DNA from 3 places in the Peribacillus sp. FSL M8-0224 genome. Region 1 is predicted to be linked to each of the others. Evidence: predicted binding sites of a transcription regulator. Region 1 holds the regulator's gene; each other region holds the start of a gene.
The links. Region 1 encodes LexA, which represses DNA repair genes until DNA is damaged. Its sites were predicted from a motif close to CGAACATATGTTCG; they were not measured.
Positions count from the first base shown of each region.

Region 2: a site for LexA is predicted at 2,961-2,974, ahead of addB (helicase-exonuclease AddAB subunit AddB). Genes of this name have one in related genera too.
Region 3: a site for LexA is predicted at 5,086-5,099, ahead of MKX49_RS14730 (Y-family DNA polymerase). Genes of this name have one in related genera too.

Region 1 covers NZ_JBBOOJ010000001.1:1,658,887-1,669,788, reverse strand. The annotation lists gene tkt (transketolase) at 1-1,919, opposite strand, end outside; gene MKX49_RS08105 (DUF896 domain-containing protein) at 2,150-2,383, opposite strand; gene MKX49_RS08100 (YneB family resolvase-like protein) at 2,449-3,105, opposite strand; gene yneA (cell division suppressor protein YneA) at 3,125-3,436, opposite strand; gene lexA (transcriptional repressor LexA) at 3,592-4,215, shown strand; gene MKX49_RS08085 (esterase/lipase family protein) at 4,779-6,311, opposite strand; gene MKX49_RS08080 (helix-turn-helix transcriptional regulator) at 7,056-7,280, opposite strand; gene MKX49_RS08075 (LexA family protein) at 7,415-8,053, shown strand; gene MKX49_RS08070 (DUF2642 domain-containing protein) at 8,296-8,589, shown strand; gene MKX49_RS08065 (N-acetylmuramoyl-L-alanine amidase) at 9,195-9,884, opposite strand; gene MKX49_RS08060 (aminoglycoside phosphotransferase family protein) at 10,571-10,902, shown strand, end outside.
Region 2 covers NZ_JBBOOJ010000001.1:896,354-907,255, forward strand. The annotation lists gene MKX49_RS04320 (hypothetical protein) at 1,046-1,414, opposite strand; gene MKX49_RS04325 (TVP38/TMEM64 family protein) at 1,703-2,317, shown strand; gene lepB (signal peptidase I) at 2,351-2,914, shown strand; gene addB (helicase-exonuclease AddAB subunit AddB) at 3,102-6,599, shown strand; gene addA (helicase-exonuclease AddAB subunit AddA) at 6,592-10,326, shown strand; gene trpB (tryptophan synthase subunit beta) at 10,456-10,902, shown strand, end outside.
Region 3 covers NZ_JBBOOJ010000001.1:3,078,896-3,089,797, forward strand. The annotation lists gene MKX49_RS14695 (aldo/keto reductase) at 1-235, shown strand, start outside; gene MKX49_RS14700 (Ohr family peroxiredoxin) at 457-882, shown strand; gene MKX49_RS14705 (MarR family winged helix-turn-helix transcriptional regulator) at 931-1,368, opposite strand; gene MKX49_RS14710 (YqkE family protein) at 1,532-1,792, opposite strand; gene MKX49_RS14715 (alpha/beta hydrolase) at 1,923-2,822, shown strand; gene MKX49_RS14720 (iron-sulfur cluster biosynthesis family protein) at 2,866-3,189, opposite strand; gene MKX49_RS14725 (YolD-like family protein) at 3,414-3,746, opposite strand; gene MKX49_RS14730 (Y-family DNA polymerase) at 3,773-5,032, opposite strand; gene MKX49_RS14735 (C40 family peptidase) at 5,448-6,107, shown strand; gene MKX49_RS14740 (hypothetical protein) at 6,159-6,686, opposite strand; gene MKX49_RS14745 (SDR family NAD(P)-dependent oxidoreductase) at 6,836-7,627, opposite strand; gene MKX49_RS14750 (MBL fold metallo-hydrolase) at 7,651-8,619, opposite strand; gene proC (pyrroline-5-carboxylate reductase) at 9,082-10,203, shown strand; gene MKX49_RS14760 (VOC family protein) at 10,314-10,745, opposite strand.

The DNA of each region.
Region 1 (10,902 bases):
GCTCCAAAATGATTGATGGCCAATATTTCACCCTCATCACCTGCATAACGATCCCAGCCAAACGGTGAAGCCACTTCGATAGCTAAACGTTTTTTCACTGCCGGATTGATTACGCTTTGTTTATATTCTTTTGATTGAGTTTCAAATCGATCCCATGATGGCATGCTGATTACCGCAACATCAATTCCTTCGTTCGCTAAAGCATTCTGTGCTTCCACAGCCAAGTTCACTTCGGAACCAGTCGCAAGAAGTAATGCATCGGCTACTTCTTTCTTAGAAGCAGAGATGATGTAAGCACCTTTTGAAACACCTTCATACGCAGTTTCGGAAGTGCCCTTTATTGTTGGCAACCCTTGACGAGTCAGAACAAGAGCATTTGGTTTATTTGTAGACTCCATAGCCACTTTCCAGGCTGCTGCCGTTTCATTGCCATCAGCTGGACGGATTACCCCTAGGTTAGGCATAGCGCGCAATGATGCCAATTGTTCGATTGGCTCATGAGTCGGTCCGTCTTCCCCTACAGCAATGCTGTCATGAGTGAATACATAGTTTACAGGCAGTCCCATTAGTGCTGCCATTCTTATGGCAGGACGTAGATAATCAGAGAATACGAAGAATGTTCCTCCGTATACTTTTAAGCCACCATGAAGTGCCATTCCATTTAAAGCCGCACCCATAGCGAATTCACGTACACCGAACCATATATTACGGCCGCTGTAATTACCAGGTAATAGATCTGTCTCACCTTTGATGGCAGTATTATTAGATCCGGCTAAATCCGCAGAACCCCCAATGAAGCTAGGGACCTTTTTGGCGATCGCATTCAGTACTTCCCCACTTGAAGCACGGGAAGCTAATGTTTTACCTTCTTCATAGACTGGAATTTCCTGATCCCAATCAGCAGGCAGTTCACCTTTGATGGCAAGCTCCAATTGCTGTGCTAACTCAGGATGTGCTTCTTTGTAATTTTTGAACAATTCATTCCAAGCTTCTTCTTTTTGAGCACCTGCATCAACAACAGCTTCATTGAAATGTGAATACACTTCTTCAGGTACATGGAAGTCCTCTTCGAATGTCCATTTATATGCTTCTTTTGTCAATTTAAGCTCATCTGCACCAAGCGGAGCGCCGTGAACGGCAGATTTACCTGAACGGTTTGGTGAACCGTAACCAATAACCGTTTTCACTTCGATTAATGTTGGGCGTGCATCGTCGGTTTTCGCTTCTTCAATCGCTTTAGCAATTTCCTGAAGATCATTGCCATCCTCAACGCGGATATATTGCCATCCATAAGATTTGAACCGGTCTGCTACGCTTTCACTAAATGATTGACTTAAGTCGCCGTCAAGGGAAATATCATTAGAATCATATAAAACAACAAGTCTTCCCAGTTGTAGATGTCCAGCTAATGAAGCGGCTTCTGCAGAAACACCTTCCATTAAATCTCCATCTCCACAAATGCTATATGTATAATGATCGACCACATTATAAGAATCGCGGTTATAGCTTTCAGCCAAGTGACGTTCAGCCATTGCCATCCCGACTGCCATTGCAATACCTTGTCCAAGCGGCCCGGTAGTTGCATCTACACCAGCCGTATGTCCGAATTCAGGATGTCCTGGAGTTTTACTGCCCCATTGACGGAAGCTTTTCAAATCATCGATAGATAAGCCATAGCCCGATAAATGAAGAAGGCTGTATAACAGCATAGAACCATGTCCAGCTGAAAGAACAAAGCGATCTCTATTAAACCAATCTGGATTTTTCGGGTTATGGTTCATATATTCGGTCCATAGTTTATACGCCATTGGCGCTGCCCCCATTGGCATACCTGGATGGCCGGAATTAGCCTTTTCAATTGCATCAATTGATAATGTACGAATCGTATTGATAGAAAGTGCATCTAATTTATCTAACATATTGTAAAAACATCCCTTCCTGTAATGTACCTCTTTATATTATAGTGACAAGCATAATATCACAACTAAAATCACTATTTACTGCCTCAATATTAAAATTTTCTAGAAATAAGAGAAGCCCCTATTTAGATTAAACTAAATAGGAGAATACATACATGAATGCACTCTCTTTTTACTCCAAAATGCCAAAGAATCCTCAAATGGAATGTTCCATCAGAGGAATCCAAGCATTAATGTAAATTTCGTTTTTCTTTTATATTTTTTATCTTTTGAGGAGTGACGTCATTACCCTCTGGATCCACGACTTTCACATGCTCCAACGTGTCGGACATGGATTTTCTGAATGTTTCCAAATATTCACTTCTCAATTGGGTTTGCTCTTTCGCTTCAACTTCCGTCAAGCCTTCAGCCTTTGCCTTTTTAGAAAGTACATTTATACGGGCTATTTTTTCTTTTGATAACATAATTTCGCTCCTTCATAATCTGCGGATATTGTCATGGTATTAAAAAAAAAGCGAAATTACAAGTTCTATGATTTACTTTCCTTTGTATTCATTCGATGTTCGAGAAAACGCCTGTTCACAGTAGCCTTAGATACATTGTATCCAAAGCCCCTTAATGTGGCTGCGATTTCTGAGAATGTCAACCCATTGGCACGCAGTTTAATAATTTCTTCAATAGGAATCTCCATACGGTCCCTTCCAGTGGAATTCCTTTGGTTGTGAAGATTTTTTTGAGGACGGTACCCTTTTTCAACGGCTCTCATCATTCCGCGCTTTATTTTAAGATTATGTAGTTTCCTTTGATATTCTTCTACAATGCCCACTATCTGGATGACCATGGCATCCGAATCCGATAACTCCAGCTCCCCATCGTGTGAGAGCGTATAAATTTTCACATCTTCTTTAAGGATGACATGGAAAAGGGCTATTTTGGCATTCCCTCTTCCCAGTCTTGTTTCGTCCTGGATTAATAAGACTTCAGCTTCTTTGGTTTTAAATAGTTCGAGCATGTCAAAAATGCCATCCCGATTCAACTCATAACCACTTGCCTGTTCTTTTATAATGGAGACAACTTCCACATCCATCTTTTCAGCCAATTTGACTAATTCATCTTCCTGCCTTGCCAATGATGTTTCCTGTGACTCTTTTTCGGTGCTGACCCTACAATAGATTACCGCCTTCATAATACCCTACCTTTACTACTTACTGCTCACTGGCCAAATTCTGGACAAGTTCTTCCCCTTTAACCGGTATGACAATGACTTGTCCAGGTTTTATCGAATCCGCACTGACTCCATTATTCTCTTCTATCCAACCAATGAATTCTTTTTTTGTCAAATTTGTTTCTTCATATTCTTCGGCAATTCCCCATAGGGTGTCACCTTCGCTTACTTCTATAGAAAGGAAATCCTTTTTTTGATCATTGTTCAATGTACAAGAGAATAAAATTGAAAAGATGAATACTGATCCCGCTAATAGAATCGTATAAATATAATTTTTGTATAATTTTTTCATAATAATCCCTCCAAAGCGAATGTTCGTTCGTATGTTATGATCAAATTATAATACGAACGTTTGTTTCAGTCAACAACAAAATTCGAACTTATGTTTGTATAGAGATGGGGGCCATGCTATAATGTAGCAAAGAACATTGGGGAAGAGGTGCACAAATGACAAAACTATCAAAACGGCAGCAAGATATTCTTGATTTCATTAAAGAAGAGGTTCGCCAAAAAGGGTATCCGCCTTCCGTACGGGAGATTGGCGAAGCAGTGGGACTTGCATCAAGTTCAACAGTACACGGACATTTATCCCGCCTGGAAAGTAAAGGCCTTATTAGACGTGACCCAACCAAGCCAAGGGCCATTGAAATAATGAATTTGGAGGAAGCGAACAATATTCCCAAAGCCAATGTCGTGAACGTGCCGTTACTTGGAAAAGTAACAGCGGGCATGCCGATAACAGCTATTGAGAACATTGAAGAATACTTTCCGCTTCCCGAAAGCATGGTTCCACATGATGACCATGTATTCATGCTGGAAATCATGGGTGAAAGTATGATTGAAGCAGGAATTCATGATGGAGATTATGTCATCGTGAAACAACAAAGCAGTGCCAATAATGGAGATATCGTCGTGGCGATGACGGAAGATGATGAAGCCACTGTAAAACGATTCTTTAAGGAACCGGATTACATAAGGCTTCAGCCTGAGAACTCAAATATGGAACCAATTATTTTACGAGATGTTTCGATACTTGGAAAAGTAATAGGCTTATATAGACAAATACACTAAAAGCGCTTCCCGCGCTTTTTTTGTTTGTTTAATTTATGTCCAGAATTCTCTCAATATGCATTTGAAAGAGTAGATATTGAAATATTTTTTAATAGAATCTAGTTTCATGGGAAATTAAACATCCTTTATAACGGATGAAAGTTAGACCATCGCCTTTCTGGTAATATGTACTTTGGAAGAAAGCTCATTGAAATAAAAAAAAGAGGGTTTAAAATCCCCCCTTTACAATTAATTTCACTTTTAACCTTTGGTTCACTTTAATAAGGTTAGATCGACCAAGTCATTCCACCAATATGTCCTGTTTAATTTTCTGGCCATAAGGAGCAATTTGCTTAATGAATGTTTCCTTGCTCATTAGATCTTTCATTACCAAGCATAAATCTTTATTTCCAGGGAACTCACTCCTAAATATATCCACCTAACACCCGTTGAATTAATACTTTTATATAGGAGTACGGCTGTTTACATTGGCGGAATTACCATCTCCCTAGTTACCCGTACCATTTCGCACCTACCTCATATTTCATAAAAAAATGCCTCCTCAACTAAGAGAAGGCATTTCGCTATTTCTCAATATAGACCGAACGAATCAGCGTCCGGGTTCTTTCGGTACCATCCACATTTTTTTCCTTAACATCTATTGTTACATTATAAACACCTGACTTAGGTACTTCTGGAAGGGTGCCAGTAAAATTTTCAGTATCCATTGCCTTAATTGAGTTTTTTTCACTAATTTCATTACCGGTTTCATCTATCAGATGAACCAAAAATGTTGTACTGATTGGTCTTTTTTTATCATTCATTGGATTCTTTATTAAAAATTTTGCATCTTTTTGCTTAACTTTACCGGCCATACTTAATGTAATGGGATTCTTTTCGTTAAATTGGGCTGTGAACAGGAAGGCGTCTTTTGGCGATTTAGTCTTCATTCGTACTTTCCAGTCACCAATTTCAAGGTTATTTCTGTAGAATGATTGGATGGTTGCACCATTAAAAAAGGAAGTTTCATTTTTGGCTGAATGGACCTTTAAGGAAGGTGAATACTTTTTATTGGATGGAGAAATCAATTCAACCTCGACATCATTTGAGGCTGTATATATGCTTATATTACCTGGGGCCGCTTCATTTACATGGAAGCTTTGTTCGACCCAGACATTTTGTTTCAGGACATCACCCAGAACGGTTTGAGCGAGTGCGGTTGTAATGACATCATCTTCAACTCGTTCTTTATAATTGACATGATATGCAGGAATCCCAGTGGTGGATGTGCTTTTTAAATAGGGTTCAATTCTTGAAAATACAGCTGAGCCAACTCGAATATTGTCGTGATCAAAGTTGGGATCCGTAAATAAATGTGTTGCATAGGGTATTTTTGTACTCCATACATTCACCAGTCCATCATTTTCCCCATATGATGATAAATATTGTCCCCCCATTGATAAGGCTGATAGTACCGGGCCTCTGTTCATACCTGCCACAGTGAAATACAAGTTTTTACGAGAGTTAACATGGTTATCCGTGACAGAACGAAATTCAGCCATTTTACCAACTTGTAAAGAATAAGTTCCCTCATCTTTTTGACCTAATAAGGAACCAAGCCAGCCCGCATACCAGCTATAAGCCAAATCAGCTAGGTGAGAACCATGATGTGGGGAAGCTAAAGTGATCACCCTTCCAACATATTGGTGTGCTCCATAGTGGACTAGAGCCGCTTGGGTGTCTGGGCCCCCTTTGCTGTGAGCTATAATATTTACTTTTTCGCCCCCGAAATGGTTACTGATTTCTGAAAGCATTTGAGCTAATAGCCTTCCATTGGCATATTGGCTCACTGATCCATTTCCAGCTGAATCATGAAGCTGAACAAAAACCGTTTGGTAGCCTGCTTCATACGCTTTGGTATACATATCATTGACGCCATGATATTCCGTTTCACCATACCAGCTGGTTGAACTGCCGTTTTTCCCTTGTACAAACACGATTGGTGGTTTGTTTGTATCAAGATTGGGAGGAATACCTCCAAGAAACCAATCCCCTGGACTGAAAGTTTCGGAGGGCGGTTTCAATTTTCCTGCTGAGGAAATGTCTGGCTTTGCCATAATTAATAGAGTTAGAATGAGGACAAGAAAAACGACATAATTGATTACATTCCTTTTCAAGGGTTATCTCCTCCAATATCATCTGGAATTTTTTTGAACTCATCCAATTATCAATGCCCTCCTTCCATAGCCTTCTTTAGCCTTCATTAATATATAATTGTACTTTTGCATACCATTACCTGCTATCTTCATAAAGATGGGAGAAAAAAACTAGAAGAAGTTTTATTGATAATGGAGAAAAAGTATGAAGATTTGCCTTCCATTCATTTAGGTATGGGGTCTTTTTCATTTTATGAAGACGTGCTTTGAGAGGAAAACATGCTGCCAATTCACGAAAATAGAGTACAAGCCCTTATCCTGCAAAGGATAAGGGCTTGTTCATCCAGATTAACTTTTCCTTCGAATTTGCCATTGTCCATTTGCTCCTATTCATGGTGTTTAGAAGTCCGCCCTATACATTAAGTAAATAATTTTCTTTCACAGCAATTGGCTGACATTTTTGGAATCACTGTATCAATCGTATATTTGCACAAGAAGTTTGGATTTGTACACCTTTTACTACATACAGGTATTTTACAAATGTTCTAATGTCAGCAGCTCCTATGCAACTTCAAAAGAATTAATTTCCCTTTCCTCTTTGTTCCCCTTCTTTCCATCGTTACTTGAATCTTGTCCTATGGAAGTCAGGATTTTATGGATTCAAATGGCCAATCTGTTGAGGAAATGCTTGGTACAATTGAACTTTCAACTACATTTGAAGTGTAGGTCAGGGTCAAAAAAAATGATATCGTCAATCGAGAACCCTACACATTCAGCAAATAAATAAGCCTTATCGATTCGCAAAGGAATCTTATATTGCTCATAGTCAATGTAAGTCCTCTTGGCCATCTTCAGCACTTTAGCCATTTCATCTTGAGTTAATCCTTTATACTTCCTGGCTTGTTTAAGTGTGAACTTAACGCTTGTCATATCTTGTCACCACCTATCTAAAAAAATAATATCACACTTGAAGTATAGTTACCAACAATTTTTCGCAAAATTCACGCACTTTACGTTTACTCACTTTCACTCATAGTGTATATTCAAGTAAGAGGTGAAGAAATATGCACATTGGTGAACGGATTAAAATGTTAAGAAAAGAAAGAAAAATGACACAAGAAGATTTGGCAAATGTATTAAAAGTAGCTCCTACGGCAGTATCAGCTTGGGAATCCGGACGGAATAAACCTTTAATGGATAAATTGAGCATGATGTCCACTTGTTTTGAAATACCGCTATCCCACCTCATTGAAGGAGCGCCTATCGTTAGAAATAATCCTGGAATGGAATTCCTAAATGAAAAGAATGTAAGATTAATTGGTGTCTACGGAAATATCCCTGCTGGAGAGCCTAATTTCACCAACGAATATATAGAAGCCTATATGCCGACATTAAATTCGATGCTTAAATCGGATAAAGAATATTTTTTCCTTAGAGTGAATGGCAATAGCATGAATAAAGAATTCAGAGACGGATCATTGATTCTCGTTGAAAAAACAACCTACCTTGATAACGGGAAAATTGGAGTGGTCTTGATAAATGGACACGATGCTACGGTCAAAAAAGTGAGAATCAATGAAGAAAACATCATACTCACTCCCTGCAGCACGGATCCTTTTTATGAAGAAAAAACCTACAACATAAAAAATGATAGAGTCCGTATTTTAGGAAAAGTGGTTCAAGCCATTAAAATATACGATTAATATCCAACTCGAGGGTTTCATACGGAAAGAAAGTAAAATAAATGAATAATGAGCAGCCATACATAGATTCAATTCATACAGTTTTTATCAACTTAATTGCTGTTGCATTTTAGGTACAAGCCATCATGGTTTGTGCTTTTTAGTATTGTTCTTTTATTTGTCTTTACATAAAATCCTTTTAATTTGTGTCAGCCCATAAAAAAAAAGGCATACCTTACATTAATAAAGGAGTGGAATAATTCATGCGAAATTATCCATATGGAAGCCAAGATAACGTATTTATGCCAGGTCATTATGCGTGTACGAGCAACTTTCCGCAAACGATGAAAACTTTATCACCGACTTATACAATTCCCACAGAACCAGTTCTCTTTGACCATCTAATGATGAATTTAGGTAAAACGATCACTATCGTAACAATGAAGGAATCATTAAAGGGCAAACTTACCGGCGTCGCTATTGATCACCTGCAATTATCAATCGGCGATTTAAAATATCATATCCGTTATCCCCAGATTACTTATTTCATTGAGTGAATGTATTTGGAAACTTTAGTAGGGGCCATTTTTAGTATATTTTCCTTTCATGCAAAAGAATAAAATTGTTTATATCGGGTAATAAAATCATCATATTTTTATAATGCGGTTCACAACCCCCTATAAGAATCTTATAATTGAAGATAAGCATTTGCCTCTGTAGCTCTAGAAGGGAAGAGCGCCGGAAAACATTGTAGCCACCGGGTCGCAAGGTAAGGGTTTCAGAAGCACCGAAAAGCAATTACGCTGAGGCAGGTGGAATTCCTGCCGGTGAAAATCCGTAGGGAAGCGTGTTCTCCCCTAGCCTATGCTTACGAAAGGAGTGCGGGTTCGAATCCCGTCAGAGGCTTACTTCCTGAATAATGCGATTATATATACTCACAGAAAGTGACTCCAAATTGCACAAGTCCACTTTGGCCTTCTGTGTAAATTATTTTCCCCTTGCATTCCTCCCGCTTTTATCGAAGGACCGAATCAGGATGGCAGAATGTACAGTTTTTCATTACATGCATATTCCTGAATCAAAAAGGCCCCTCTCTTTTTGAGAAGGGCTTACTGCGTGGTGTGCTTCTGGAAATTATAAATAATTATTAATTATTAATTATTCATTTCACCCGCAATTTCTGGTTAACCGTAATGGTGTACTGACTGTCAAGACCGTTCCAATCTTTAATTTGCTGAACCGTACTGCCATAAGAATTGCTTAAGGAATATACTGTATCCCCACTAACGACAGTGTGGTATACAGCTGTACTTTTCTTAGTTAGATTGAAGCATTTAACTAAACCGTTTACATGTCCGCGAGCCAGTGATTCGATAAAGGATGACGTTTTCAACTTTGCTGCGTCATTTACATTATCGATAAATCCATTTTCAGTCAGGAGTGCAGGCATGTCCGTTTCACGGAGTACATATAAATCTCCTGTTTTTTGTCCTCTGTCCTGGATGTTGATAAGCTTCATGACCTCTGAATGAATATGATCTTGATACGTTTTCGTTATCTGGTTAGTGGACGTATAAATGTAATCCTCGTACCCAGTTCCGCCGCCGGCATTAATGTGGATGGAGAGAAAAAAGTCAGCTCCCCACGCGTTCGCTGCATTCGTACGATCGTTTAAGGAGGGGTAGGTATCTTGGGTCCTGCTCATTTTCACAGAAACGTTATTATATTCTATCAATAAGATGTCTTTGATTCGAGTTGCAATGGATAAAGTTAAATCCTTCTCTCTCAATCCATTCCCGACCGAGCCTGGATCCGTACCGCCATGGCCGGGATCAATAAATACTTTCACCATTTCTATCACCTCTATTAATCTTATGTTACGTATTAACAAATGCTTGTACACGTAACTATCGGATTAAAGAAATTCTGCCGTTCTCAAAAAAATACACCCCCTAAAGGTGTAGTGGCATTATTTGATGATATTCGCCCAATGAACGGGAATTCTTTGAAAAAGACTTTTTCTATTTTTTTACATTCGCATCAGGAATTTTTGGAGAATAAGCAATCTATAATCAAAGGAACAAGAAGATTGAGAAATATTAAGAAAAGTCAACATTAACACAAATTTATCGGTTTTTGGTTTGTTTTATTTATCGCTTCTGCGCACTCTTTAATTGAGTCAATCACTATAGTCGGTTCTGATAATTGCGGAAAATGTCCACTCTTTTCAGCGACACTGTGTTTGCTGTTTCTTGTCAATGAAAGTAATGCCATTAATCAAAACTATATTGGGTTTGCCGTTTCCACTAATATTATATTGTAGCGTCCCTTTCGCAGTTTCCACCTTATATTTTTCTATTTTCAATGTCAGCACCACACCTCACTTTGTTTAGATTAATTCACGTGTGTAACAAGCTATTGGTTTCATTTATAAAAATTGCTAAATGGATTCTTTGAATTTTTTACGAAAGCTATAGAAAATGATAATGTGAACTTTCATTCCTAAACATTGTACAGGATTTTAAAAGGAGAGATCGTATGATAAATGAATATGATAAGTTTGAACAATTAGTTAAAAAGTTGGATCAAGGAAACATGCTAATTCGCGCATGGGAATTAATGGGCGGAATTTCTGCAAATGTGACAGGACTGGAAATATTACAATCGTCAGGGCGTATCGTAAAAATGATCGTTCGTCAGCATGGTGATAATGACTTGAAACGGAATCCAAATATTGCTTCATATGAACACAAGCTCTTAGGGATATTGAAAGCTGCCGGTTTGCCTGTACCAATGCCATATTACTTTGAGCAATCCTGCGAGATATTTTCCAAGCCATGCATACTTATCGAGTTTATTGAGGGTAAGTC
Region 2 (10,902 bases), 760 kb from region 1:
TACTAGTAGATAATACTAGTTATGGATATGCAATTAACATCTTTCTCAATAACGTTGTACTGACACTAAAATGATAGTTTAGACGTATAGTTATAATAGATGAATGGAAATTAAAATGTCGCTTAATAATGAACAAACGGGCCAGCCTTTTAATCGTTAAGGACATTTTCGTCGAAACTGTTGCCTTAATTCAGTAAGCAGTAAGTGCAAACGGCTTGTGTAACAAGAAGAGGAGAAGCGGCTATGGCAGTCCTCGGTTCCTATAATAGGGAAGAGGATAGTATACCATACCAGGCAGCTTCGACTTTCTGCCGTTTAATCATCAAGAACGAAGGCGATGCTATGCATACAGCAAACTTTTAATGAAGGATGCCATAACTAGGGAACTTGAAGTAACGCAGTTAAATGTAAAAGGTATTTTCAGAAGAAGATATTATCTATCTGAAATCTGAAATCCATGGCAGACATTTCATCCGACATGATAGAGCTTGATCCAATAGCATGGGCTTTTTAAGCGTCCCATCGTCCTAAAGGAATTTCCATTCATTCGATGCAGGGATTGGTTGATGGCAATCGATCAGGGCAAATCATGGGATACGTGTTACATTCTGCGGCGGATCATGATATTGGTTACTTTTACATCGATTTGTCGAAGCTGACTGTTTTCCTATCCTTTTCTTCAATATGATGAGTCGATCATAACGGGTGCCACTCCAACCTTTGTCATGGAGCATGTAATTAACTTTCATTTAAGGAATCTTAAAACTAAAATTGTTAGGATATTCAGTATGCACTTGATTACATAGGTTATGCCTTGATCGAAAAGTAATCTTTCACGGAGATGACTCCATGGTTTGAACTAGCCAATTAAATTATGATGTTATGGAATATTCAAACAGGGGAATGGAGGTAAGTGAGTCTAATCGATCTTGATCATGAAAGACTCCCTTACCTTTATGCCAGGAGAGATGCGGTGCTTTTTTATGGTCATCCTTTTTACGTCCAAGGGAATTTGTATCCTTCCGGAAGGCTCCGTTGTAACCCGTTAATCCCTTGAGGGTTTTTTTTCGAAAAAGTAATAACATAACAAGTCTTCGGTTTTGTTGCGAAGGCGGGGATTGAAATAATTATGATGTTCCTCGTATCCTTTATATAAAAAACAATACATCGTGAAGGATTCATCGCGTTTGATTTCACTAACCTTAATATTCTCTTTGCGCAAATAGCGCCGTACCTCGGCAAGTTCGTCTTGAACCACTTTTAAAATATGTTCGACTAGCTCCGAATAGGGCCTTTTTAATTTAAACGGACTAATTTCGATGACCTTGAGATCCCGGTTTAAGACTGTAATAACCATAGGGAGGTAGATGGCTTTTTCAATCATATTTCGGTCACCTTCTGGAATGCGGGTCATCATGACCGCCCCTTTCTAAATAGCGCGTTTTTAATACTAATATGTATCTTCCGTAAAAATAAGAACATTTGTTCCGTTTTTATCCTAATGTATTTTCAGTGGTTATGCAAGCAGTTTTGATAAATCTAGAAATATTCGTTAATAAGATTATGTTTTCCGGAGATAGGGAAAGTATGAAGATATATGGATAATAATTCTTGCAATTTCGGGGGAAAGTGATATATCTAAAATAAACGGTTTTTAATAAGTTTATGCTGCTTTGATGGCAGCATGTCGAGGGAGATAATTATGGATTTGGATACTATACGTGAGTGGTTTACACTTGATCATATATCGGCACTTATTCAGCAATATCGCTCATTCGGTCCAATTCCCGGGATCTTACTGCCGATGCTGGAAGCTTTTTTGCCTTTTTTGCCCTTAGTGGTGTTCGTGCTTGCCAATGCAACGGCATTTGGTCTCTGGTGGGGGTTTTTATTTTCTTGGATTGGTGCGGTAGCGGGGTCCTTTTTGATCTTTTGGATTATTAGAAGATATGGTCAAATGAGGTTTTTCCGATTTTTGCAAAAGCATAAACAGGTGCAGAGGTTGATGGTTTGGGTTGAGAGCCATGGATTCGGGCCTTTGTTCATATTGCTCTGCTTCCCTTTTACACCTTCGGCTATCGTTAATATCGTTGCAGGGCTATCAAAAGTCAGTACCCTGCAATATGGACTTGCAGTAGTTGGAGGGAAGGCGGTGATGATTTTTACGATCAGTTTCGTAGGTTACGATTTAGTATCATTGATTCATAAACCTGTGCGAACGATCATTATCGGAATCGTCATCTTTATCCTATGGTATGTGGGGAAAAGACTGGAAGTCCGGTTAAATAAAAGCATGAAGAGAGAAGAAGGGCAATAAATTAATATATAAATGCAGTAGGGGTTGAACTAGATGGAAAAAACAAACAAGAATTCTTTATCCGATTGGATAAAACCAGCGATGATAGCTTTTGTTATTTACATCTTAATCCGTACATTTCTCTTTTCAAGCTATGATGTTGAAGGAAAGTCGATGCAGCCGACCCTTGAAGATGGAAATAAACTTGTCGTGAATAAAATCAATTACCAGATTCATGATATCAACCGTTTTGACATTATTGTTTTTCATGCGAATTCACAAGAAGATTATGTTAAGCGGGTTATAGGGGTTGCAGGTGACCGTATTCGTTATAAAGATGATTGGCTATACGTAAATGGTGAGAAAGTGGATGAGCCTTATCTTGAGAAATTCAAGGAAGGTTTCCCAGGACAGGATTTTACAGGTGATTTTACATTAAAAGAATTGACGGATATGACCAAAGTTCCGGAGGGCAAGCTTTTTGTCATGGGTGATAATCGTCTTGAAAGTGCTGACAGCCGTCACTTTGGTTATATACCGGTAGAAAATGTTGTCGGTAAAGTGGATGTTCGATATTGGCCGGTCAATGATTTCAATTTTAAGTTTACAGGTGAGTGATTGTGAAGCCCGAGTATGATGCGGGCTTTTTCTTTTGGGGAAAACGCGAACGTACGGTTGGTGTTTTTTTAAGGGAAACGGTAAAATAATAGAAGGTAAATCTAATTGGAAACAGAAACCTAGTCATAAAGACGAAAGTATTTCTGGTATGATGGATCTAGATATTATGTTGTAAGGGGGAAAAGAGATGTCACTCCGTTTTTTACTGGGAAGATCGGGTACAGGGAAAACTTCGAATATATTGGACGAAATCCGCTCTAAATTGGCAGAAGATCCCGAAGGAAATCCAATTATCTACCTCGTTCCTGATCAGATGACGTTTCTATCTGAATATAAATTAATTAAAACACCAGGCCTTGCCGGAATGATCCGGACACAGGTTTTCAGTTTTAGCAGGCTTGCTTGGCGCGTTCTTCAGGAAACCGGGGGGATGAGCCGGCTGCATCTGGACAGTGTTGGCGTTAATATGCTGATACGGAAGATCATGGATGATAAAAAGGAAGAGTTAAAGATGTTCAGTCGATCTGCTGATAAGCAGGGGTTCATTGCACAGATGGAGCTAATGCTGGCTGAGTTCAAGCAGTATTGCATCCAACCTGATGACATTCAAAACTATTTGGCTGAAACCTCACAGGCCGGCAGCGGCATTCAGGATAAACTGCATGATCTTGAATTGGTCTATCAGGCTTTTGAGGATGAAATGGTCAATAAATATTTAGACTCCGAAGATTATTTCACTTTGCTGATCGAAAAAATGTCAGAGTCTTCATATATAAGGAATGCGGATATATATATCGATGGTTTTTATAGCTTGACTCCACAGGAATTATTGATTGTTGAAGAAATGATGAAGCTGTGCAGGAGTGTAACGATCTCGCTGACGTTAGATCAGCCCTACAGGCAATATGCTCCGGATGATTTGCAATTGTTCAGGCAAACGGGAAACCTTTATCATCACCTATATCAGGCTGGATTGAGGAATGGCATACCGATTTCAGAAGATCGAATCTTAAAAAGATCGGAAAGGTTTGGAAAGAGTCCGGGGCTGAATCATCTGGAAACTTATTTTTCCATTCGTCCTGCACGAACGTTTGAGCAGTCACCTGATGTAACGATCGCCCAGGCAGTTAACCGCAGAGCTGAGATTGAAGGAGTTGCCCGGGATATCTTGTCGCTGGTCAGACAGAGACAGCACCGTTTCCGTGATATTGCGATTTTAGTCCGTAACGGGGAAGCATACGCAGATATTTTACAAACCGTTTTTCGGGATTATCAAATTCCCTTGTTCGTCGATTCCAAGCGGACGATGCTGAATCATCCTCTGATTGAACTGATTCGTTCGACTTTGGAGATCATCAATGGCTATTGGCGTTATGAACCGGTATTTCGTGCAATCAAGACAGAGCTTCTATTTCCGCTGCAAAAAAACCACGATCGGATGCGTGAACAGGTAGATAAGCTGGAAAACTATGTGCTGGCACGCGGCATTAAAGGAAGCGGGTGGACGTCCAAAGATCGTTGGACCTACCGGCGATTCCGCGGTCTGGAACTCGAGGACCGGAACCAAACGGATAAGGAAATGATGCTTGAGCAAGAGTTGAATGAAATGAAGCAATTATTTACCGAGCCCATCTTGAAGCTATCAAAACGGGCTAAAAAGGCTGCTAATGGCAGGGAATTGTGTGAAGCCCTTTATCTATATCTTGAAGAATTGCATATACCGGAAAAATTGGAAAAGCTGAAACTGGAGGCAGAAGAAGCAGGTGATTTGGTATCGGCAAGAGAGCATGAGCAAACATGGAATGCGGTTGTCGACCTATTGGACCAATTCGTTGAACTGCTGAGCGGGGAAGAGCTTTCCATGAAACAGTTTGCGGTAATCATTGAAGCTGGTCTGGAGTCTCTTGAATTTTCTTTGGTACCGCCGGCAATTGACCAAGTATTAGTCGCTAATCTAGATTTATCCCGCCTGGATGATGTGAAGACAGCTTTTGTTATCGGTTTGAACGAAGGGGTTCTGCCGGGAAAAGCTGTATCTGACGGGATATTTTCAGATAGTGATCGTGATGTGCTGCTGGCTGGTGGACTTGATGTTGCCCCAAGTTCGAAAGTGCGCCTGCTGGATGAGGAGTTCACAGCGTACAAAGCATTCACTACGCCTGCCGAGGCCCTTTATTTATCATATCCGCTTGCCGATGAGGAAGGGAAGGCGCTTTTACCTTCATCCTATTTGAAACGGGTAAGGGACGTATTGCCTAACGTTTCCGATGTGTATTATATGAACGATCCGTCCGATCTGCCTGCAGAGGAACAGGTGAAATATGCAGCGAATCATGATGTGGCCCTTTCGTACCTGGCTGCCCAATTGCAGCTGAAGAAAAGGAACTATCCAATCCATTCACTATGGTGGGATGTATATAATGCCATTATTGATGATGAAATGGCCGGTCCTTCAGCAACTAAGGTTTTATCGAGCCTTTTTTATCAAAATAGGACAAAGAAATTAACTGAGGAAACAAGTAAGCAATTATACGGTGAGAGCATTCTTACGAGTGTATCCAGGATGGAAATGTTCAATAGCTGCCCGTTTTCCCATTATGCGGCTCATGGCTTGAAATTGAGGGAAAGGCAGATTTTCCGTTTGGATGCCCCGGATATAGGCGAGATGTTCCATGGAGCGTTGAAAATGATTTCCGATTACTTGAAGGAACATGATATTCCTTGGTCTACATTGACCCCGGAACAATGCTTGGAGCTGGCCAGAATTGCTGTGGAGAGACTTGCTCCTAAACTCCAAAATCAGATTTTGTTAAGTACGAACCGCCATCACTATTTACGCAGGAAACTCGAAAACGTGATAGGACGTGCCTCGATCGTATTAAGTGAACATGCAAAGGCGAGCGGTTTTGCTCCGATCGGATTAGAACTTGGATTCGGAAAAAATGGCGAGCTGCCGCCACTTTCTTTTACATTGAAAAACGGTACGAAGATGGAATTGATCGGGCGGATCGACCGAGTGGATAAAGCGGAAGAAGATGAGGGTGTCTATTTGCGTGTGCTCGATTATAAGTCGAGTGAAAAGGAACTGAACATGAGTGAAGTATATTATGGACTCGCGCTGCAAATGTTGACATACCTAGATATCGTCGTCACCCATTCCAAGTCGCTGATTGGAAAAGAAGCGATTCCAGCCGGAGTTTTGTATTTTCATGTGCATAATCCCGTTGTCAAATCAAAGGGTATGCTCAGTTTGGATAAAATTGAAGAAGAAATTTATAAAAGCTTTAAAATGAATGGACTTGTACTGGACCATTCAAATGTCATTCAGTTGATGGATACCTCTCTTGATATTGAAAATTCGGGTAAGTCGGATATCATTCCAGCTGGATTTAAAAAGGACGGATCGCTCCTGGCGGCTTCCAAAGTTGCCAGCAGGGAAGAGTTTTCGCTTCTGAATCATCATGTGCGCCGTATTTATCAGGAAGCTGGTGATCGAATGGTCGATGGTGATGTGGATATTACTCCATACAAATTAAAGGAAAAAACGCCGTGTACCTTCTGTTCCTTTAAATCTGTATGCCAATTCGACCAGTCACTGGAGGAGAACCAATTCAGGAATTTGGCACAGAAGAAACAAAATGACGTTCTTGAGCTATTAAGGGGAGAGGGGGAGAGCGATGAGTAAAACGAAAATTCCTGCTCTGCCAGGAGACGTGACTTGGACGGAAGATCAATGGAAGGCAATATGGGCTAAAGATCAGGACATCCTGGTTGCGGCCGCTGCGGGTTCAGGGAAAACAGCGGTACTGGTCAATCGGATCATTCAAAAAGTCATTTCAGAAGAAGATCCAATCGATGTTGATGAACTGCTCGTGGTTACATTCACCAATGCCTCGGCTGCCGAAATGCGCCATCGGGTAAGTGAGGCATTAGAAAAAGCGATTAATGATAATCCGCATTCACAGCATTTACGTAAGCAGTTGAGCTTGATTAATCGTGCTTCGATTTCCACACTCCATTCGTTTTGTCTAGAGGTGATCAGGAAGTATTATTATCTTACGGATATCGACCCGGGCTTCCGGATTGCAGATTCAACGGAGATCCAGCTGCTCCGTGATGAAGTGATGGAAGAGCTTTTCGAGGAGCAGTATGGCCAAAGTGATAACGAAGAGTTCTTTAATTTGGTCGATGCTTTCACAAGTGATCGAAATGATGATGCACTTCAGAATATCGTTCGGTCGCTGCATGATTTTTCGCAATCGAATCCAAACCCGGACCGATGGCTCGATGGTGCCGCCAGCATGTATGAGCTGGCAGATGATGATGGGATCGATGATCTTTCGTTTATCGATTCATTGAAGTTCGATATTGGTTTACAATTGGACACGGCCAGGGATTTATTGGAACGCTCGCTTGCGTTGACAAAAACCCCTGGGGGGCCGGCTCCAAGGGCTGAGAACTATATAGCCGATCTTGCACTGGTTGCTAAACTTTCGGAAGTGAAGGACCAATCCTGGAATGCACTTTATGAGGAAATCCAAAACGTGAAATTCGGGACGGCAAAACGCCTTACCGGTGCAGATTTTATCAAGGAAGTTGCTGATGAGGCTACCAAGTACCGGGATAAGGCCAAGAAGATCATCAAATCGTTACAGGAAGAGTTATTTTCCCGGAAACCGGAAAGCTACCTGCGGGATATAAGGGAGCTTAAGGGTTATGTCGATACACTTGTAATGCTTGTTAAACGGTTTGACGAAAGATTCTTTGCTGCAAAAGCAGAAAAGAACTTGGTGGATTTCGCCGATTTGGAACATTATTGTCTTCAAATTTTGACAGGGGAAACGGTGGATGGTGAACGAAAACCTTCAGCGGCAGCCATTGAATACAGGAACCAGTTCAAAGAGGTACTAGTGGATGAATACCAGGACACGAACCTGGTTCAGGAATCGATCTTAAAACTGGTGACGGCTGATGGAGAATATGATGGGAATCTTTTCATGGTAGGCGATGTCAAGCAGTCCATTTACCGGTTCAGGCTTGCAGAACCGAATCTCTTCCTTGGAAAATACACACGATTTACCCATGACGGTGTTGATTCCGGACTGAAAATTGATTTAAACCGCAATTTCCGGAGCCGAAAGGAAGTTCTTGATGGGACCAATTTCTTGTTTCAACAGTTGATGGGCATTACAGTCGGTGAGATTGATTATGATGAAGATGCCCAATTGAAAAAAGGTGCCCCATATCCCGAAGACGATCCAAACCCGATCGAACTTCATTTAATTGATGGAGCAGCCGATCCTGAAGCTCATTTGGAAGTGGAAGGGTATGATGGCGGATTTGAGGCCGAGGAGCTTGAAAAAGCGCAGCTCGAAGCAAGGCAGATGGCCAAGCTCATTAAAAAGGCTATAAGCGAAAAGTATCGGATATATGATACGAAAACCAAAAGGTACCGATCTGCCACTTATCGGGACATGGTCATTCTACTTCGTTCGATGCCATGGGCACCGCAAATCATGGAGGAATTTAAAAAGCAGGGAATTCCAGTCTATGCCAATTTGTCCACAGGGTATTTTGAAGCGACCGAAGTGGCCATCATGATTTCCTTATTGAAGGTGATTGATAATCCGCAACAGGATATCCCATTGGCTTCCGTTCTCCGTTCACCTATCGTCGGGTTGGATGAAGAAGAGATGTCAAAGGTGCGTTTATTCCATACAGGAAGCTATTACGAAGCACTAGCTGATTTTTACAGAAAGAGTGACCCTGAGGAACATCCGGGGCTTTATGAAAAAGCCTCTGCATTTTATAAAAATCTAGTGAAGTGGCGGAAGATTGCCAGGCAGGAGGCATTATCAGATCTGATCTGGCTCCTATACCGCGAAACGCAGTTTTATGATTTTGCAGGTGGGATGCCGGGCGGGAAACAGCGTCAGGCCAATTTACGAGCGCTGTATGACAGGGCAAGGCAATATGAAGCAAGTTCTTTCCGCGGTCTGTTCCGTTTCTTGCGGTTCATAGAAAGGATGCAAGAACGTGGAGATGATTTAGGGGCAGCTCGGGCTTTAGGGGAACAGGAAGATGTAGTCCGGCTGATGACGATTCACTCGTCAAAGGGGCTTGAGTTCCCGATCGTGTTCATTGCCGGTCTTTCCAAGCAATTCAATATGATGGATTTACGAAAGTCCTATTTACTGGATAAAGATTATGGCTTTGCGGCAAAGTATGTGAATTCCGAATTACGGATAACATATCCATCCCTCCCTCAATTGGCTTTTAAGAAAAAAAAGCAGCTTGAATTAATTGCCGAGGAGATGCGTGTCCTCTACGTGGCGCTAACAAGGGCTAAGGAAAAGCTATATTTGATTGCCAGTATCAATGATGCAGAAAAAACGCAGCAGAACTGGGAAAGTAATGCGGCACATGGAGATTGGCTATTGAAGGACTATGTACGGGCAGGTGCAAAAAGTTATCTTGATTGGATTGGTCCATCCCTTGTCCGACATCGGGATTCTCTTGGTGCTGCAGGTCTTGGCTTGGAAATGGAGTCACATCCATCGAATTGGTCCATTTCCGTCATTCCGAGTGAAGAGCTTGCTGTTCTGGATGAGGAAGAGGCACTGGTTCAAGAGCAAATGCTTGAACATGTCCAGAAATCGGAGAAGGTCGGCATCGTTTCCGAGTTTTATGATGATATCAAGGAACAGCTGGAATGGGAGTACCCCGAGCATGAGGCGACGGTGTATCGTTCCAAGCAATCCGTTTCTGAATTAAAACGTCAATATGAACTCAAGGACGAACAAAGCTCCACAGAGCTGTTGCGTAAATTTAAGCGGCCTATCACGAAGCGGCCGACTTTCATGCAAGAAAAGTCACTGACTCCTGCTGAAAGGGGTACGATTACACATTTAGTCATGCAGCATATTGATCTATCTAAAGACATTACCATTCAATCGATTCAGCAACTGATCATTGATCTGATTCAACGTGAGCTGTTGACGGAGGAACAGAAAGAAGCTGTGGATCCTGAGACGATCGTCGATTTCTTCGATAGTGAAATCGGGCAAAGAATGCAGAGGGCCAAAAGCATTCGCCGTGAAGTGCCATTTACGATGTCGCTGCCTGCAAAGGAAGCTTACAGCGATTGGAAAGCTGGAGATGAAGAAGTCCTTATCCAAGGTGTGATTGATTGTATCTTTGAGGATGAACAAGGTCTTGTGCTTCTCGACTATAAAACGGATACGATCACCGGCCGTTTTGCAAACGGGTACGAAGGGGCTAAAGGGATTCTTGCCGATCGATACCAGATGCAGCTTCAGCTTTATACGAGGGCTGTTGAAGGGATAATGAATAAGAAGGTAACCGGCCGTTACTTGTTTTTCTTTGACGGCTCGCATTTATTGGAAGTATAAGAGAGAAGGAGTGTCCCATTGATGTGGGACGCTTCTTTTTGGTTGAATAAACAGAATAGTTTGAAAAAGTGTAAATGCTTACTATATACTAGTGGAGAAAAATACCTTTTTAAAGGAGTAGAGAAGAGTATGACGAGTGAGATCAAGAGCAAGGGATACTTTGGTGAGTTCGGTGGAAGCTTTATACCGGGTGAACTTCAGGAAGTTATGGATATTTTAGAAACGGAATTCCTGAAATATAAGGATGACCCGGAATTCATTGAGGAGTTCCGATATTATCTGAAAGAATATGTCGGACGCGAAAACCCGTTAACACTTGCAAAGAATTTAACTGAAAAGGTTGGCGGGGCAAAAATATACTTGAAGCGTGAAGATCTGAATCATACAGGTGCTCATAAAATTAATAATGCGATTGGACAAATCCTGCTTGCTAAACGAAGGGGTGCTAAACGCATCATCGCAGAAACAGGAGCAGGACAGCATGGTGTGGCGACTGCGACAGCATGTGCGATGTTTGGCATGGAGTGTGTGATCTATATGGGTAAGCTGGATACGGAGAGGCAGGCATTGAATGTC
Region 3 (10,902 bases), 1.4 Mb from region 1:
TAAAGATTTGCTTCCGCAAATAAAGGACAAACTTTCCGATAGGAAGTTGAATGAAACGGCACTTCAATATGTATTGTCCCATCAAAGCGTAGCTACCGTTGTTCCAGGCGCAAGCTCAGTACAGCAGCTTCGTGATAATTGCCAAGCTGCCAACAGCCCTTCACTGTCCACCACCGAGTTGGATATCCTGAAGCGGTTGACCAAAGTGAACAAATATGAAAGTCACCGGAATTAAAAAAGAAATGTCAGGACAAACCTTTAGGCTGCTCTATCTCCGTTTAACCAACGGGATAGTCAGCCTTTTTCCGTTCCATCTTTTTTTCGCCTTCTTTACCAACTTCAAGTTTCCAATCATTCTAATTTAACGGTTTTAAACTTTTCATTGGACATCCCAAAATTAATATTGTACAATTCAGTTGTGCACAATTAAAATAAAAAGATAAGGGAGAAAAAATGATGACAAAAACATTATTTACAACCTCTGTAACAGTCGATGGCGGAAGAGAAGGAACGGCAATTTCTGCTGACGGCAATTTCACAGTTGATATTGCGATGCCTGGAACACCAAGGGCTAAACAGATGCCTGAAGCATCTAATCCGGAACAGCTTTTTGCAGCTGGATATGCTGCATGTTTTGATAGCGCTTTGCAATCAGTTGGTAAAATCGAACGCGTTTCTTTCGATTCAAAAGTTACCGCAAGCGTCAGTCTATTGATGGGTGAGATGCATCAGTACAGCTTGGCTGTAACTTTGGCTGTGAAGGGATCCGGGGTCGACAAGGAAACTTTCGAAACCCTTGTTCATAAAGCGCATCAAATGTGTCCTTATTCAAAAGCAATCAATGGCAATGTGGATGTCGCCTTTGAAATAGATGTAGACTAAATCCAATCAATAAAAAGACGCTTGGGGTTCCCAAGCGTCTTTTCTTCGCTAAAATTCCTGTAATGTTTTCAATAGTTGGAGCAGCGAAGCTTTTAAATCCTCAACCACCTTCTTATCCCCACCCGACATTGCCGAAATGCGATCGGGAATGAAACAGGCATCTTCCTGTAAACCAAGTCCCTTTTCCGTCAACTTAATCATGACAGACCGTTCATCTTCAGTGGAACGTTCACGGACAATCAAGCCATTCTGCTCCATTCGTTTCAACATGGGGGTAAGCGTTCCTGAGTCGAGGGCAAGGAGCTCCCCAAGTTTTTTTACTGTAAGTGTATCCTGTTCCCATAATAGAAGCAGAACAAGATATTGAGGATATGTCACTTCAAGTTTATCAAGCAGCGGTTTATATTTCTTCGTCATTTCCCGCGAACTTGCATAAAGCAGGAAACATAATTGGTCTTCCAGTACTTTTTCTATTTTATTTTGCATCCTATCACCAGCTAATAGTAGTCCATCCGATATGAAAGCATATCGAACTTATCTTTAATATAATCGTTATACTTTATAAAATAAAGGAATATCAGCAAGGAATAAATCTTCCTGAACAGAAAAAGGGAGCCAGCCCTTTTAAAATTTTAACTGCTCCCTGTTTTTATTTATAGTTCTTCCAGTTCAAATTGCTTTCACCCAATAGTTCTTCGAATGATTTATTCTTCTCCCGCCGCTTTCTTTCTTCACGTTTTTTTTCTTCTTCCGCTTCCCTTTTCTCTTGTTCAGCCTCATTAAGTTCTTTTTGCTTTTGACGAAGCTGGGACATGATATCTTGATTGATCATATCACCGAGTTTCAATGAAGATGAATCTTTATCTTGGTTTTTGCTTTGATTTTGTTTTCGCGGCTGTTTCTTTTTCATCCTTAAAACCTCCTGGCCATTTATGAAATTATTATATCACGACTGCCGTTTTCCTCATCATGGTTTTCAGACAGTGTTTTCCCATTTCCCTCATGGTAAAATAAAGAAAATCAATCGAGGAGGTCCTTTCATGAAGAAATGGTGGTTTACACTGGCTGGAATCCTAGCGTATATCATCGGCGTCGGCCTTTATTTTTCCAATCGGATCATGTACATGAAAAAGAAGGAAGATGATTTTATCCAGAATCGTGAAATCATGGCTAAACGCCTGATCACGGAGGATTTTGATAATCTGCCTAAATCGGAAATTTGGGTATCGTCACCATCCGGATATTCCTTGAAATGCTTGTTTATCGAACCGCATGACACCAAAAAGTGGGTGGTCATTTCTCATGGTGTGACGGAGAACAAAGTCAATTCGATTAAGTACATGAACATTTTTCTTAAGCGGGGCTTCAATGCGATCATTTATGACCACCGCCGGCATGGGGATTCCGGTGGCAAGACGAGCAGTTATGGACATTATGAAAAATTCGACCTGAAGGCCGTAATCGATGAATTGAAAAGACGCAAAGGGCCCGACCTTCATATTGGCATTCATGGAGAATCCATGGGGGCCGTAACCCTGCTTTTATATGCCGGAATGCTTGAAGATGGTGCTGATTTTTACATTGCCGACTGTCCATTTTCAAACTTCGAGGATCAGATCAAACACCAGCTCAAGCATGAAGTCCCAGTTCCTTCTTGGACCGTATTTCCGCTCGGGCGTACGTTCATCAAACTCCGTGACGGATATTGGACCAATGAAGTGTCCCCAATCGATTATATGAAAAATATCCGAAAACCCGTGCTCTTCATCCATAGTGAAAATGACAGTTTCATTCCCGCTTCCATGACAGCGGAATTATATGCAGCAAAAGAGGGCCCAAAACAGCTGTACATCGCTAAAAAAGGGGCCCACGCTCAATCTTATAATGAAAATCCAAAAGAATATGAAGATCAAATCGATCAGTTTCTAAAACTTGTCTGAGAAGAAAAGAGAGGGTATCCACGATCCCCTCTTTTGCTTTTAGTTAGATTTTATTAAAAAAGCTCATCCTCGGATTTAAGATTTGATTCGGACTTTTTAATTGAAAGCTGTTCGCTTCCGCAACAAAGTCTATTTTCATGACTTCATCAAGAAAAATCATTTTTGATTTCTCCACATATAGCGGAATTCCGTTTGTTTCCACTTTTTCGGTACCTTCTTCAGGTTCGTTGACCCACCATAGCGCCGTCACACCACTTACCACGCAGCCGCAGCCATCAGTATCATATTTCAACTGTAAATATCCTTCTTGTCCCTGTACCTTACCGGCTATTTTCTCAGCCGCTGTTTCCGTCCATTCAATATACATGATTGCTGCCTCCCGATGTCTTTGCATTCCCCCATTATAAACGATAAAAACGTTTCTGTTAACGAAACTGCCTGCTTCCTTATGCAAGATCTGCCCTCACGGAAATCACTTTCCTCATGGACCGTTCTAACAAATGCCGATTCTCTTATATCACGTCAGTCCTTTCATCACGATGCCGTTTCGAAAATGAAAGGCTGTCCCTTGGGGAACAGCCCTTCCACTCATCATTCCATTATCCTTACATCCGCTATATCGGAAAGCCTGATATAGTGAGCCTGCTCAAACCGGTCAACGATATGGAGCTTTTGGGTGAGCTCATTATAATAATGGATCCTGCCGATTAACAGCTGATACCGGTTTCCTTCATAATGAGCAATCGTGACATCCTTTCTTTCCTCCATCGCTTCCCCCATTACCGCATTCATTTCTTCCAGTTGCTGCTCATCCAGGATGCGCTTCGTTTCATAGCCATCCTCCACCACCCAATCCCGGAGCATCTTCACATGTTCCGGCAACATCATCGATGTCCATTTGATACGGCCGCGATCACGAATCATTCTTTTCCCTCCTTTCAAAGTCAGCCTTACGCCTTATGCCCACCAAGCAGCTTGCTTCGGTATACGGCTGTACCTGCTTCTGTATACGAAACGGCACGCAATAACGATTTGGCTCCATATTTGTGGCGGATTCGATCAACCGTGTAACTCAATTCCCGCTTCTTCCAGCGCGAAGCATCAAATAAAGTCAGCTGCATCTCATTATCATCCACAATATTCGAGAGTCTGACCTCTATGCTTCGAACCGTTTTTTGCTTATAGTTCTCATGGAAAAGCTCCAGACAAACTTTATATAACTCCATCGTGATGTTGGTCGGTTCATTAATCGAACGCGAACGATGGAAACCTCCGCCAAACTCATCCTTGCTGTAACCAATGCCTAGGCTCACCGTTCTTCCTGCCTTACGATGGGTGCGTGCCCTTCTTCCAACTTCTTCGCAAATTTCCAGCATGACCTGCTTTACCTCATGCTCATCCTTATAATCCCGCAGCAGGATTTGACTTTTGCCGAAGCTGACCTGCCCTTCGATGATCGCTGCCCCCATATCGGATAAATCTATTCCCCAGGCATGGTGGTAAAGCTGATTGCCCATAATTCCAAACTTCGCTTCAAGTAATTCAAGATCATAATTGGCAAGCTGCCCAACCGTAAATATACCCATTCCATGAAGGGTTTTTTCTACGCGCCTGCCGATCCCCCACATTTCACGAAGCGGGGAAATCGGCCAAAGTTTGCTTGGCACATCCTCATACTTCCATTCTGCAATCCCCTGATGTTTGGCTTCCAAATCAAGGCAAAGTTTTGCCATGAGCATGTTCGGTCCAATTCCAATGGCACAGGGGAGCTGTAATTCCCGTTCAATTTCATCTTTTATCTTTTCAGCTATCATGCGGGCATCTCCCCATAAAGAAGCGGCACCATCGACTTTCACAAAACTTTCGTCCACACTATATACGTGAATCGCTTCTTTTGGCACATAACGGTTGAACAAGCGGGTGATTTCCGTCGAAACCCTTAAATAAGTCGCCATTTTAGGTTCAACGACGACAATCCTCGGGTCATTCGGGATCTCAAACATCCGCGAACCTGTCTTGATGCCAAATTCCTTCTTCATCTTTGGAGAAGCCGCGAGCACAATGCTCCCTGTCCTCTTCAAATCACCAACCACCGCCAGATAACAATCAAGCGGGTCCAGACCAAGCATGACCGCTGAACAGCTTGCATAAAAACTTTTCATATCGATACACATAATTGATTGTTTCGGCATCGTCCCATAATCCATCATTTCTTCACCCTAACAAGAATATACGTTCGCTTTATTATATTCATAACTTTAACCGAATATACGTTCTTATTCAATGGAAGTTTTCATACAAATTTCTACTTTTTATTGTAATTTCCTTGAAAAATATAATAGATACTAAAAATGGATAAAATACCAAATTTAAACTTAGCATCCAGATTGTTTTTTTGAAAAAGATTAATTGGTAGCTTGAATAATTTTAAGTAGGTCCATATGCTTAGTCTTTTAAAATCCCCCCACCCTTTTCAACAGGCTTTCGTCTACTTGGAATCCAGTCTTAATGCTCATTTTTTTGTAATGAAAATGTAACCAAAATTATGTCTATTTGTCATAATGGTATTGTAGGATAATATTGTTAAGAAATAATAGAGAGATAGATAGAGAGGAAATGAAAATTATGAAGAAATGGATCGCTTCAGCTGCTGTTGCATCTGCCATGATGCTAACCCCACTGCAAGCCTTTGCCAATATTGGAGACCAAACCCTCAGACCCGGAATGACACATAGTGATGTCAAACAACTACAACAACTATTAAAAACCAAAGGTTATTTCACATATTCAGGTTCACTGACTACATATTACGGCACCTATTCTGTATCTGCAGTAAAAAAATTCCAAAAAGCCAAAGGGTTGACTGCCGACGGAATTGCCGGCCGTAACACATTTAATGCGCTTGGTGTTTATAATGTCAATAATACTAGCTTGATCAGCTATGCAAAAACCTTAATAGGCAAACCCTACAAATGGGGCGGAACAACACCAACTGGATTTGACTGCTCAGGCTTCGTCTATTACGTATTCCAGAAATCTCAAGGAATTACCTTACCGCGTACAACATCCTTGCTCTATTCCAATACGGGTTTAAAAGTATCTTCACCAGCTAAGGGTGATCTTGTATTCTTTGATACTTCTTCTGGAAGAACAGGAGTATCCCATGTTGGGATCTATATCGGAAATGGTCAATTCATTAGTGCTACGTCTTCCAAAGGAATAACCATTACGGATATGGATAATTCTTATTGGAAACCAAAATATTTAGGTGCGAAAACTTTATAAAATCCAGGACAAACAGCCGGACGGAATTCAAAGTGATTCAGTCCGGTTGTTTTATTTTATATATAATATTTCATCCGTTACATCCTCAACTGTCACAATGAATGAAGAATCCAAGTTGGAACGATTCATCATTTCGATATTATAAACATGCTCTGAAGGTAAATGGGCGACTTCGAGAACCATGAATCGCTGACTTTCCGCTTTGCTGACATGATCGAGAGCAGCAATGACCGCCCTTTGTTCGGCCAAGCTGTTTTCATCCGTCAAAACAAGAATCAATTCCGCTTCCGCTTTCCCAGGAAATGATTTCTTCACCCCGCCCCGGTGCCATGGTTTCACTTTCATCCCTATTTCCAGTTCGGAATAATCGAGGTCATTACCATGTTGATCTTGAATATATGTATCATTAGTCACCTTATAGTACGTCCCTTTAATCAAAATCCTTTTATCGTCAAGATCCGTAATGAAACCTTCTTCCCCTTTATCAATGGATTCATCCATGTTCCAATCAGGGGATTGACAGCTGCCCAGAATAAGGGCGACGAATAAATATATATAAAGGTTTACAATCATCTTCATGAAAATCCCTCCTAATAGAAATAGACGGACTCCCCATGAAATAGTTACCCATTCAAATGATAACTTCGGTTAAATCAAAAGGGGAATGTCATCGACATTCCCCTTTACCTATTATTGGACCATTTTTCGTCTGGTATCGAAAGACTAGCCTACTTTTTGAAAAATGCTTTTTTTCCTAATGTTTCGGTGACCTTCGGAAACATGTTATACCATTTCCCAGCTAAATTCATCCAGCCAGGGAGATTGATTTCCCTCTTGTTGGTCAGCATCGCCGCTACGATTTTAGCAGCGACATCTCCAGGCTTAAGCATGAATTTTTCAACGTTCTTTAAGTATGTACCTGATTCATCCGCAATGTTAAAGAAATTCGTTTCTATAGGGCCAGGATTGACGGTGGTCACAAAAACATGATCTTCCATCAGTTCGAGCCGAAGTGCGTTTGAATAGCCAAGAACTGCGAACTTGGTAGAAGAGTACAATGTTGATTTAGGAGTGGCGATTTTACCGGCCTGTGAAGCGATATTGATGATATGCCCCGATTTCCTCTGCTTCATATACGGCAGAACCAGCTTTGTGCAGGCCATTAAGCCAATGACGTTGACAGCAAACATTGCTTTCGTTTCATTTAATTCCGTATCCTGCGCTTCTTTAAACGTGCCGAAACCAGCATTGTTGACCAACACATCCACTTCACCTATTTGCTCATGGATGTCATTAAAAACATTTGTCACCTGATCCGTGTCTGCAACGTCAAGCTTATAGGCATATGCATCAATCCCATATTGGGTGATCAGTTCATTCTTCAGCAGCAGTAATTTATCCATGCTTCTGGCCAAGAGGACGAGACGGCCTCCCTGTTTTGCACTTTGAATGGCAACTTCCTTGCCAATCCCTCCGGAAGCACCGGTAATAACAATAACTTTACCTTGTAACTTATTCAAAAAAAGCGGCCTCCTTGCGAACATTAAGCGATTGAATACAGAATGACCCCTGATTGGATTTCTGTTTGGACTTCACCCAAGTCTTCTAAATAGTCCAGCTGACCGACCGTTTCCGAAAGTGTCAGGCCCACTTCCTGAAGGTATACTTTCGGAAACAGCTGCTGACACACTTCAAAGACAGATAAAGGCTTATCTTGAAGCATGCTTTTCACCTGCATGGCACGGTTATGCTGCCGCTCGAATCTATATTGAATCAAGTCTGCAACTGCATCTCCTGCCACTTCAGATCCATGTCCTGAGTAAACAGTGGATATGGGGAAATCCAATAATTTTTGAAGTGATGCATTATATTGCAGTAACGGACGAGGCCTCATGCCTCCAGGGAGTAAAGGTGGTTCCATTAATGGGTTAGGCGAAATCTTGGCAAGCAAGTGATCGCCTGCGATCATGATCCCGTCACTTTCCCGGTAAAAAGATAAATGGCTTTGCGCATGCCCTGGAGTCTCGATCACTTTCCAGCCTGGAAGACCAGGGAGCTCATCCCCCTCAGCCAAATATCCATGCAGTTTCCGTTCACTAAGGAAACGGATTTCGTCGCGGTTATGGATCAGTTTATTTTTCAGTTCTTCTGCCACTCCGAACTTTTTGGCATAATCAAGGAAAAAACGATTATGGGTTTCAAGAAACTCATCACTGATAGTAAGCCAGCGCTGATTATTTTTGTGTCCATAAACCGGGATATCCTTTTCAAAGAAATCGAGTGCACCAGCATGATCGGGATGATGATGGGTTAAAATGATTTGTTCGATATCAGTCAGTTTCAGACCCAAATCCCCAAGACCGTTAGTCAAGGCTTCCTTTGAACGTTTTGTTTTCACGCCGGTATCGATTAATGTTAAAGCATCCCCTTTAACGACATAAACATTCACATCACCCACTGCAAACGGCGTGGGCAAAGCAATTTTCGCAATATCTCCATTCCAATTCGCCATAATCTTTTCCACCTTAGAAAATTATATTTATATAAATCTTTTTATACGCTAACCAGGATTCTAAGTATAGTTATCATGTATAATTACCATTTTACATGTATTTTAAATTACTGTCATTATTTTCACATAATTCATGTCTATTTTTTATCGTCCATGCATATATTATCATTGACAGAGTACTGATATATCCTTCATAATCACAAGTAATTAAAGACGGCATGGCTTTGATTAAGGCCAAGTAAATTATTGATGGCGTAAAGAGAGTGAAGCTCGGAATGTGCTGAAAGGCTTCATCGCCCCCTCATTATTGAACCTACCTTATGAGCCTTCAGGAAAACCTGACGTAATTCCCGCGTTAGAGGAATCAAGTGCAGCTTTTCTGTTTATTTATTATGGAAAAGTTGAACAAAGGTGGTACCACGGAAGCTAGACCTTTCGTCCTTTATTGGATGAGGGGTCTTTTTGTTTTTCATAAAGGCTCTTTTCGTAAAGATTGTTGTTTTTAAACGAAACTATTTAAGGTTGATTGGAGCGGAAGTGCGAGACTCCTGCGGGAGCAGCGGGACAGGTGAGACCCCACAGGCGTTTACGCCGAGGAGGCTCACCGCCCGCCCCGAGGAAAGCGAGCATCTGGAAGGGAAATCAACCACAACTCACTACCTGGTAAATAGCAACAAAGTATGTGAAAACAGCCTTCATAAAATGGCCGAAAATTCAAAAGAAAAAGGAGCGGGAAATATGAAAAAAATCGCGTTTATCGGAGCTGGATCGATGGCAGAAGCAATCATTTCGGGGCTGGTGACCCAACAGGTAATTGAACCAGAAAATATTTTTGTAACAAATAAATCAAATGATGATCGGTTCGTTTATTTAAAGGACCAATATGGTGTAACTGCAACACGATCACTGCAGTTATTAGTAAAGGATGCAGACCTTGTCGTACTGGCGGTGAAACCGAAAGATATTTTAGAAACGATGCAATCAATAAAAGAATACATTCGTGAAGAAATGCTGTTCATTTCCGTTGTTGCCGGGGTTCATACAACAAGCTTGGAAGGAATCGCCAACAAGCGGTTTTCGATCGTCCGTGCCATGCCTAATACATCGGCAGCTGTAGGAAAATCAGCAACGGCCCTTGCGGCTAACTGTCATACGAAAGATTCGCAATTACAAACGGCGATTACCCTTTTTGAAACGGTGGGTACGGTGGCAGTGGTCGAAGAAACCCAGCTAGATGCGGTAACAGGCTTATCAGGCAGCGGTCCTGCTTATATTTATTACTTGGTCGAGGCATTGGAAAAATCAGCGGAAAAAATAGGGCTCGATTCCGAAACCGCTAAGCAATTGATTCTCCAGACATTGATGGGTGCAGCCGACATGTTACAGAAATCACCTAAAACGCCTGCCGTACTAAGAAAGGAAGTAACTTCACCAGGCGGAACGACTGAAGCAGGTCTGAAGGCACTACAAGCACATCAAGTGGAAGATGCATTCATTGCCTGTGTACAAGAAGCGACAGAGCAATCGAAGCGAATGGGCAATCAAATAAGTAAAGAACTGGCCAAATATGTAGTTTCGCAGTAAGCCGCATGATGATGATCGGCTGTTGCCTGGCCACTCCTGCAGCAGTTGCAGGCAACAGCCCTTTATATGATCCATACATCTTATAAAGGGTAAACCTTCTGAAGTGAGCGTTACTTTATAATCAGCATATCATTTTCATCGAAACTCCAGTCCTTCGAATACGCAACCTCCCAATAGTAACCATCGGGGTCTGAAAAATATCCGCTGTATCCTCCCCAAAAAACATGCTGAGGTGATTTCTCGATCGTTCCCCCAGCCTTTTCAGCCTTGTTGATCACTTCATCCACTTCTTCAATGGATTTAGCATTATAAGCGAGCGTAAGACCCGGGAAACCATTTTTCTTAGGCGGTTCCATCTCATTAATGTCTTTTGCTAGCTCCTCTAAAGGATACAAAGCAAGTTTCGTACCGGCATTATTAAAAAAAACGATTGCGGGAGCGTCCTCTTTAATCAATGTACGGAATCCCAACCCGTCCCGGTAAAACCTTAATGATTGAGTAATATCCCTGACACCTAAAGTTATAATGTTGATCCTGTTCATGCTAGTCCTCCTTTTCCATGTTTTAAGGGTAAATTCGACATCTGGATCACTTTTCCCTTTTTAGCTTGATTGACCATCACCCATACCATAGCAAATGCTTCTTAAAGTTCCTAACACTGCTCACCACTTTGCAAAAAGCAGTTGCACGGGGAATCCA